DNA from 2 places in the Alteribacillus sp. HJP-4 genome. Region 1 is predicted to be linked to the other one. Evidence: a T-box and tRNA genes for the amino acid it is inferred to sense, from the RefSeq annotation. Region 1 holds a T-box; the other holds one or more tRNA genes.
What was found. A T-box is a leader RNA that pairs with one kind of tRNA and senses whether it is charged. The one in region 1 lies ahead of serS (serine--tRNA ligase), so its partner is inferred to be a tRNA-Ser.

Region 1 (4,883 bases):
CTACGCGATCACTGATATGCTTTACTACACTCAGGTCGTGGGCAATAAACAGATATGTTAAGTTAAATTCCTTTTGAAGCTGACTCATCAAGTTCAATACCTGCGACTGCACAGATACATCGAGCGCGGAAACCGGCTCATCCCCGATAATAAATTTCGGCTTCGTGGAAAGGGCACGGGCAATCCCGATGCGCTGCCGCTGCCCCCCGGAAAATTCATGAGGATACTTAAAACGGGCTTCTCCCCCAAGACCAACCGTTTCAAGCAGTTCCACCACCCTTTTCTTTCTTTCATCCTTTGAAATTTTCTCATGAAGCAACATCGGCTCTTCTATCAGCTCTCCTACGCTCATTCTAGGATTTAACGAGCCGTACGGATCCTGAAAAATCATCTGCATATCCTTGCGGGACGACCGTACTTTACGCTGGGAGGCAGTGGAGATATCTTTTTCATCGAAAATAATCTGTCCCTCAGTCGGATCAATCAATCGTAATATCATCCGCCCTAACGTCGATTTACCGGAGCCTGACTCTCCGACTACCCCAAGAGTCTCTCCCTTGTATATGTTAAAAGAAACGTCGTCTACAGCTTTTACGTGCCCGACAGTACGGCGGAGAATTCCACCTTTAACAGGAAAATATTTCTTAACGTTTTTAACCTCGACAAGCTTTTCCTTATTCTCCGACAAAGCAGACGGCGGTGTATTGGTTTTTGTCTTTTCATTGATGACTGTCATGTAATACGGCCCCCTCATCGGTATACAGAATGCAGCGGACATGATGCGTAGGTTCATCCTCAATTAAGTCCGGCACCGCCTGTATGCACGCTTCCATGGCGTGTTTGCACCGTGGTGCAAACCGGCAGCCGTGTGGAAAGTCATGGGCTGGAGGAACAGTACCTTCAATTGATTCCAACGTTTCTTTTTCATCTTCTATTTTTGGCATACTTGCAAGCAGGCCCCTTGTGTACGGATGCTTTGGTTTTGTAAACAACTCGCTGGCCGATGCTTCTTCTACCACCTGCCCGCCGTACATAACCAGCACGCGGTCTGCTACCTCTGCAACCACACCAAGATCATGCGTGATAATTAAAATCGCAGAGTTGGTTTTTTCCTTCACATCGAGCATCAGATCAAGAATCTGGGCCTGAATGGTCACATCTAAAGCGGTGGTGGGTTCATCTGCAATCAGAAGTTTAGGGTTGCATGCCATCGCAATTGCGATCATTACCCGCTGCCTCATGCCGCCGGACAGTTGATGCGGATACTCTTTAACTGTGTCTTCCGCTCTTGGGAACCCAACCAGCTTTAAGAGTTCTATCGCTTTTTGATTTGCCTCTTTTTTCTTTAGACCCTTGTGCTTAATCAAGGGTTCGGCAATCTGCATTCCGATAGTAAACACTGGATTAAGTGAAGTCATCGGCTCCTGAAAGATCATGCCGATTTCGTTGCCGCGCACCTTTGTCATCTGCTTGTCCGATAAATCCAATAATTGTTTGCCTTCAAGCTTTACAGAACCTTCTACAATTTTGCCGGGCGGCTCAGGGATCAGTCTCATTATCGAGAGCGAGGTAATGCTTTTTCCACTCCCGGACTCTCCTACTATTGCGACTGTTTCCCCGTTATAAATAGAAAAATCTACACCGTCGACTGCTTTAGCGGTTTTCTTGTTGTCTAATGAAAAATATGTCTTTAACCCTTTTACTTCAAGCAGCGCTTCCTTACCCATGAACACACCTCAATTTTTCAGAATACTTAAAGTCAAGTGAAAAATTCGTATAAATATTTTGAAGATAAGAAATTTTTAAAAAGTTCAAAAACTATGGTATGACGTATGAAAAGGAATCTTTGTACTGCTTTAGTTCTACGTTGACATCAGCACTTAATATCCCATCAATTTGTGCTAATTCTTTGTTCACAAAGTTAACAAGGTCCTCGTTACTTTTAAAATAAGCCTGTATAATTAAGTCATGCCTGCCGGAAAAAGCTCCGACAAAGCGGACCTCAGAAAATCTCTGCAGGCTCCTGGCTATTTCCTCCTGCTCTCCCAGCTTCGTAGAAAATCCGATAATAGCCTGAACTTCTAAACCTACCTTATTCGGATTCGTATGTATGATAAATTCAAACACACCATTATTCAGCATTTTATTGATCCGGGTCCGGACAGTGCCTTCGCTCACTTCAAGGTACCTGGCAATTTCACTATAGGAGCGTTTACCGTTTTCCTGAAGGTAACCAAGAATCAACAAATCGGTTTTGTCTAGATGATCCATTGAGCTCACATCATTTCCATTTTTCTAGTCTCTTCCGAATCCCTTTAATAGTTACGAAAGTATTAATGTTTAACGAAATCCATTGTAAATTTCGTAAAATTTTTAACGTTATTTAAGATTATTATAAGTAATAGATTTAATTATTGCAATATTCGTTTTCATATTTTTCTATTTTTTATGACATTTTTTCTCACTTTGGTAGAACAACATGAATACCTGTTCATTTTGAATGATATACTGAAAGCGTTTACAATTCAATGTTTTTTTCATTTTTTTCAAAAAAACAAGGACTTTCCATCTGGAAAATTCCCTGTTTTTGAAATTTGTATTATTTTTTTGAAGTAATTCTTTTTTTTCTGCCCATATATTCCTGTAGAACTTCTGGAACAGCAATGCTTCCATCCTCCTGCTGATAGTTTTCCATAATAGCAGCGACGGTTCTTCCTACCGCAAGGCCGGAGCCGTTCAACGTGTGCACGAATTCTGTTTTGGATTTCTGGTCTCGTTTAAAGCGAATATTGGCACGCCTTGCCTGAAAGTCTTCAAAATTACTGCAGGAAGAAATTTCTTTATAATCCTCATAGCTTGGCAGCCACACCTCGATGTCATATTTTTTGGCTGCTGTAAAACCGAGATCGCCACTGCACATATTTAGGACGCGATATGGCAATTTCAGCAGCTGCAGGACTTTTTCCGCCTGGGCCGTTAATTGCTCAAGTTCTTCGTAGGAATTCTCCGGCTTCACAAAACGAACGAGCTCTACTTTATTAAACTGATGCTGTCGAATCAATCCGCGAGTATCCCGTCCGGCAGATCCCGCTTCAGAACGAAAACAGGCGCTGTAAGCAGCGTATGCCAGTGGAAGCTCTTCCCCTTTTAATATTTCATCTCGGTGCATGTTGGTTACCGGTACTTCCGCAGTCGGGATTAGAAAATACTCCTCCTCGCGGATTTTAAATGCATCTTCTTCAAATTTTGGAAGCTGTCCGGTACCTGTCATGCTGTCACGATTTACCATGTAGGGGGGCAGTATTCCTTCATATCCATGTTCGTCCTCGTGAAGATCCATCATGAAATTAATCAGGGCGCGCTCAAGCCTGGCTCCCGCTCCTTTATAAAAAGCAAATCGACTGCCTGTCACTTTTGATGCCCGTTCAAAATCCATGATATTTAAATCAGACGCGAGATCCCAGTGAGCTTTTGCATCAAAGGAAAATTCAGGAATTTTACCCCACTTTCTTATCTCTTCATTATCCGTTTCATCAGCGCCATATGGAACGCTTTCATGCGGGATATTAGGAATGCTGAGCAACAGCTGATGTAAATCTGCATCTACCTGGCGAAGCTCTTCGTCAAGACTTTTAATTTTTTGAGACACGTTTTTCGTCTCATGAATTAAATGATCCGCTTCCTTTTTCTCCCTCTTCAGCTGAGCTACTTCCTGTGATACATTATTGCGGCGCTGTTTTAGTTCCTCTGTTTCTTGAATCAGCTTACGCCGCCTTGTATCTTTTTCCTGAAAGGTATCCAGTTCGCTGATATTTTCCCCGCGATCTTTTAATTTTTTCTTAACCTCGTCGAAATTACTGCGCAATTTTTTTACATCGAGCATTGTTTTTCCTCCTTCATTTCATTTACTTTTATAAAGAAATACTTAATCAGGACCAAATAGCGAATACCATAGCTGTTCTTAACTTTCATCCATTATTAAAATTAAAATTTTTTTAAAGGAATTAAAAAAACCCTCATCCCCAAAATGTTCAGGGACGAGAGTTAACCCGCGTTGCCACCCAGTTTGCAGAATTACTGCCACCTCGGATCCATTAACGGGGATAAAGCGGAGAAAGTTATGCTAAAAAAAGCTTCCCTTTCTCACTCCGGACCGGATTCAGACTGGGCCGCAAGCCGGTTCGCACCAACCACCGGTTCTCTGTAATACGGATAACAGCCTTACTAATGTCCATCTATGATTTTATTTATTAAGTTGCAGCAAGAGGCTGCTCAGTAGATTCAAGCGATTCCCTTACCAGTTGTACAAAGTATTGATGAAAGCGAATATCAGTTGTTAATTCTGGATGAAACGAGCAGGCAAGCAGATTGTCCTGCCGGGCAGCTACAATTTCCCCGTTATACTCTGCCAGAATTTCTACACGTTCTCCGACATTTTTGATAAGTGGTGCCCTAATGAAAACTGCTTCAATGTCCTCAGCCACTCCCAGTACAGGCAAGGTTGTTTCAAAGCTTTCCCGCTGGCGGCCGAATGCGTTTCTTTCCACTTCCATATCCATTACCTGCAAGTGTCCCTGGTCCTGGCCACTTATATCCTCAGCCATTAAAATAAGACCAGCACAAGTACCGAACATTGGTTTACCTGAAGCTGAAAATTCCTTCAGCGCTTCAAAAAAACCATATTTATCTACAAGACGGCGCATGGTGGTACTTTCCCCGCCAGGGAAGACAAGTCCGTCCAAATCATTCAGCTGTTCTACGCGCTTTACAATAACTACTTCACAATCTGGAGCTTGGAGACTTTTTACATGTTCTCTTACCGCCCCCTGTAATGCGAGTACGCCAATTTTCATCATGTTAATGCCTCCTTTTCATTATGCTGC
Region 2 (4,883 bases), on a different contig from region 1:
ATGATATTCACGTTTGCGGTACAAAGCTCGTCAGCTTCTATAGGGCTGCTGCAGGAATTGTATTTCCAGGGCACGTTGACACTTGATGCAGCTCTTCCGGTTTTATTTGGAGATAATATTGGTACCACCATTACAGCTGTACTTGCTGCCCTCGGCGCATCAATTGCTGCCAAAAGAGCAGCGCTGACACATGTTATTTTCAACTTAGTTGGTACAACCATTGTATTGCTTTTACTCATTCCTTATACACATTTAATTGAGAATCTGCAGGGCATTTTAAACTTAAACCGGCCTATGACAATTGCCTTTGCTCATGGTATTTTTAATGTGTCAAATACGATTATTCAACTGCCATTTGTAGGACTGTTGGCTGTAATCGTAACTAAATTAATTCCCGGTCAGGATACTGAGATAGAATACAAAGCAAAACATTTAGATCCTGCATTCGTTCAGCGATCACCTTCTATTGCACTTGGTCAGGCTAAGGAAGAAACATTGCGTATGGCTGATTTTGCAGAGAAAGGTTTGATAGAATCTCAGCAGTACTTGAAAACAAATCATAAACGTCATGCAGAATTAACGGTTCAATTCGAAGAAGCAATTAACAACCTTGATAGAAAAATTACCGATTATTTAATTCTCATATCTGAAAGATCATTGTCAGATGAAAATTCAAGAATGCACTCGATGCTGATGGATACGGTTCGAGATATAGAACGAGTCGGTGATCATATGGAAAATGTGATGGAGCTTGTAGACTATCAGCTGACCAATAAGGTTAAGCTTTCGAAGGATGCTTATAATGATCTTGATGAAATGTTTTCTTTAACCGTAAACACTCTTCATAATGCGATAAAAGCACTTGAGAACGACAGCTTTGAAGAAGCACGCGGAGTTGTAAAGCAGGAAGAGGAAATCGACAAGATGGAAAGAAAGCTCCGTAAGAAACACATTCTGAGATTAAATGAAGGAAAGTGCTCAGGTTCAGCCGGAATTGTATTTGTGGATATTATCAGCAACCTTGAAAGAATCGGTGACCATTCAGTGAATATTGCTGAAGCTGTCCTCGAGGAAGAATAAAAATGTCCTCTCTTTCCTTTACTAGGATAAAGGGAAGAGAGTTTTTATTTCTCAAACGATATGGAAATTATAAAAATGTTCACGTAAGATATATAATAGCGTCAAGCTGCAAGTAACCGGGGGAAGATATTATGCTTGATACGATATTATTAATTATAGCTGTAATTAGTTACGCTGCTGCACTTATCGGAGTTGTTTATCCAGTTATTCCTGGTGGGATTTTTTATGGAGCAGCTATTCTTCTTGTCGGCTTTGCTGTTGGCTTTTCCACATTTAGTTTCTGGTTCTGGTTTTTTCAGGCAGTACTTGCTCTCCTCCTTTTTGTGATAGATTATGCCGCAAATTATTTCGGAATACAAAAAAGTGGTGGCTCTAAAGGTGCCATCTGGGGTAGTCTGATCGGTATTATTATCGGCCCCTTTATTATTCCCGTCGTTGGTATTCTCGCAGGAGCAGTTATAGGAGCCGTGGCAGGGCAGCTATTGTCTGGAAAATCAGATTGGAAGACACTTGGGAAAGTCGGGTTCGGTTCTGCTGCCGGCTTTGTTGTAAGTGTAATATTAAAAGGTGGAATTATGATCGGCAACGCAATTTATATCATTTTTATCCTCCTGTAAATTATTTTTAAGGAAAAATAATTTCATTCATTGACTGCCTTAACATAACGTGATAATATCATTTATGTCGTTGCGAAATTATTTAACGAATTCATATATTCCACAGTAGCTCAGTGGTAGAGCTATCGGCTGTTAACCGATCGGTCGCAGGTTCGAATCCTGCCTGTGGAGCCATGGCGGTGTAGCTCAGCTGGCTAGAGCGTACGGTTCATACCCGTGAGGTCGGGGGTTCGATTCCCTCCGCCGCTACCATTTACTTTATGTGGCGGTTGTGGCGAAGTGGTTAACGCACCGGATTGTGGTTCCGGCATTCGTGGGTTCGATTCTCATCAGCCGCCCCATTCCTAAATATAATATTTAACCATGGAGACAAAGCGCACTAATTATAAAATGGACCCTTAGCTCAGTTGGTTAGAGCAAACGGCTCATAACCGTTCGGTCGTAGGTTCGAGTCCTACAGGGTCCACCATTTTAATTCCACCAGGAGTGCATTCTGTACTCTTTTTTTGTTTCATTTTTTCACGGAGGAATACCCAAGCCCGGCTGAAGGGGACGGTCTCGAAAACCGTTAGGAGCTTTACGGCTCGCGAGGGTTCGAATCCCTCTTCCTCCGCCATTCATATAATTCCTTTCATTTTTTTTCACTTAGTTGTAAATCTCATGTTTTATAAATTTTAATTAGGGAAGATATACTAATGTCGTTCCATTATGGAACGGTTTTCGTATGTATTGAAAACATTTAAATAATTTGGTAACGTAAAAATTGGCAGACTTGTGAAAACAAATCACAATAATGCTGCGTTATCATTTAGGGATGCATCAAGACAGTAGAACAATACCTAACCTTTTAAGGAGGAGATTTATTATGGCAAATCATCAACTACCTGAACTCCCTTACGCACCAAATGCACTTGAACCACACATTGACGAAGAAACAATGAAAATTCATCACGGAAAACACCACAACACTTATGTGACGAAATTGAATGGTGCCCTGGAAGGTCATGACGACCTCGCAGGAAAAGATGTAGAGGAACTAATCAGTGACCTGAACGCAATTCCTGATAAAATTCGTACAGCCGTTCGAAACAATGGCGGCGGACATGCGAACCATACCTTGTTCTGGAAGCTCCTCAGCCCTGAAGGCGGCGGAGAGCCTGGAGGAGCACTTGGAGATGCGATTACAAGCAAGTGGGGAAGCTTCGACAGCTTCAAAGATGAATTTAAAAATACAGCATTGGGTCGTTTTGGTTCCGGCTGGTCCTGGCTGGTTCTGAATAATGGCGAACTCGAGATTCAAGATACGCTGAATCAAGATTCTCCAATTATGGAAGGCAAGACCCCTCTGCTTGGTCTTGATGTTTGGGAGCATGCTTATTATCTCAAATACCAAAACCGCCGTCCAGATTATGTTGATGCATTTTGGAATGTTGTTAACTGGAATGAAGTTGAAAAACGCTACGATGCAGCTAAATAAATAATTTAAAAACTGCCGCTTATATTGCGGCGGTTTTTTTATGTTCAGAAGAATTTTTCAGATGAATAGACTGCCTTGTCTGCGGCACAATACAGACAAGGCGGTGGAATTCGAATGGCAGAAAAACTACTTAAAATGGTGTTAGGGGATGTCGAGGTTACAAAGGATTTAAACCTGCTGCTTGTTATTGGTGGTTTATACGCTATAGCAGTGGCTCTCTCCAATACTTTTGTAAACATTTATTTTTGGAAACAATCTGGCGAGATTACTACTATCGCTTATTATCAGCTTGCTTCCGTTATTTCCCAGCCGCTGGCCTTTTTAGCAGGGGGATATATTGCCAAGAAAGCAGATCGAATTGTGGCGCTGCGCATTGGGGTATTTGTTCTTACGTTTTTTTATATTGCAGTATTACTCTTCGGAAGTGCAGCCCATTCATATATCATTATACTCGGAATACTGCTTGGACTTGGATTTGGCTTCTACTGGCTAGGTTATAATGTGTTAACTTTTGAAATAACTGAACCGGAAACTCGAGATTTTTTTAATGGATTTTCAGGCCTTCTCACATCTTTTGCAGGGATGATTGGACCTTTAAGTGCCGGACTTTTTATTACATGGTTTCCTGAAACGACTGGATATCAGTTTATTTTTTTTGTTTCATTTGCTTTATTTATGCTGGCTGTATTTTTAACCTTCAAAATGAAACATCGACCAGCCAGAGGTCCATTAAATATGGCCTATTCTCTATCAGAAATAAAATTTAACGTAAACTGGAGAAATATATTATTTGCTCATTTTTCTCAAGGAATAAGAGAGGGTATCTTTGTATTTATTATTGTGCTGTGGGTTTATTTATCGACAAACAGCGAACTTGCACTCGGCACTTACGGTTTTATCACTTCAGCAGTTTCCTTTGCTGGTTATTATGTAGTAAGCCGATTTTTAAAAATAACGTATCGTAAGAAAGCTATTTTATATGGAGGAGTGGCTCTTACCCTGGCAGTATTTTTAATTGTATTTGAATTAAAGTTTAAATGGCTCATGCTTTATGGAGTAATTATCTCTATCGCTTATCCACTTTTGCTCGTTCCGTATATTTCCATGACTTTTGATGTTTTAGGAAAAGCGAGAAGAGCTGCTTCCCGGAGGATCGAGTATCTTATTATCAGAGAATGGTTTTTGAATGCCGGTAGAATTACTTCGATAGTGCTTCTTTTACTATCTCTGAGCATATTTGAAGAAAAAATAATAATTCCTGTAATGATGAGCGTCTGTGGGGCAGGACATTTATTTATTAGTTTTTTTATCCGGCGCATCAGCTTTGAAAAAGAGTGATAAGTGAGATGATGCTCTCTTTTATGATTTATGTGAACAGTCAGGTATGCTAAAATAAAGAAGCTGAAGTGTTTACATAAAGAGCAGGGAGAGGAACTTATTGAGTAAAATGAAGCAGGGGAAAAATTATCTTCCTATTCGCTTGAACCTTTTGTTTTTTGCTGTATTTATTTTATTTTCTGCTTTAATCTTAAGGCTTGGATTTATACAAATTGTCCAGGGAGATGATTTTGAAAGGGATTTGGAAGAGAGCAGTACGGAAGCTCCGCGTATTGATGCCCCACGTGGCTTAATGTATGACCGAAATGGAGAATTAGTAGTAGACAACGCTCTCGTATTATCCCTTACATATACAAATGAACCTGGTGTTT

Region 2: it encodes a tRNA-Ser, which carries the amino acid that the T-box ahead of serS (serine--tRNA ligase) is inferred to sense. The anticodon was not compared.

The regions. Positions count from the first base shown of each region.
Region 1 is NZ_JBHIKY010000022.1:39,065-43,947, reverse strand. It holds gene ACE4RR_RS16885 (ABC transporter ATP-binding protein) at 1-736, opposite strand, end outside; gene ACE4RR_RS16880 (ABC transporter ATP-binding protein) at 720-1,727, opposite strand; gene ACE4RR_RS16875 (Lrp/AsnC family transcriptional regulator) at 1,819-2,271, opposite strand; gene serS (serine--tRNA ligase) at 2,600-3,883, opposite strand; T-box leader at 4,031-4,247, opposite strand; gene pdxT (pyridoxal 5'-phosphate synthase glutaminase subunit PdxT) at 4,251-4,856, opposite strand.
Region 2 is NZ_JBHIKY010000008.1:71,815-76,697, reverse strand. It holds gene ACE4RR_RS09480 (Na/Pi cotransporter family protein) at 1-1,080, shown strand, start outside; gene ACE4RR_RS09475 (DUF456 family protein) at 1,212-1,697, shown strand; tRNA gene ACE4RR_RS09470 (tRNA-Asn) at 1,797-1,871, shown strand; tRNA gene ACE4RR_RS09465 (tRNA-Met) at 1,873-1,949, shown strand; tRNA gene ACE4RR_RS09460 (tRNA-His) at 1,963-2,038, shown strand; tRNA gene ACE4RR_RS09455 (tRNA-Ile) at 2,090-2,166, shown strand; tRNA gene ACE4RR_RS09450 (tRNA-Ser) at 2,221-2,313, shown strand; gene ACE4RR_RS09445 (superoxide dismutase) at 2,563-3,174, shown strand; gene ACE4RR_RS09440 (MFS transporter) at 3,289-4,512, shown strand; gene ACE4RR_RS09435 (penicillin-binding transpeptidase domain-containing protein) at 4,622-4,883, shown strand, end outside.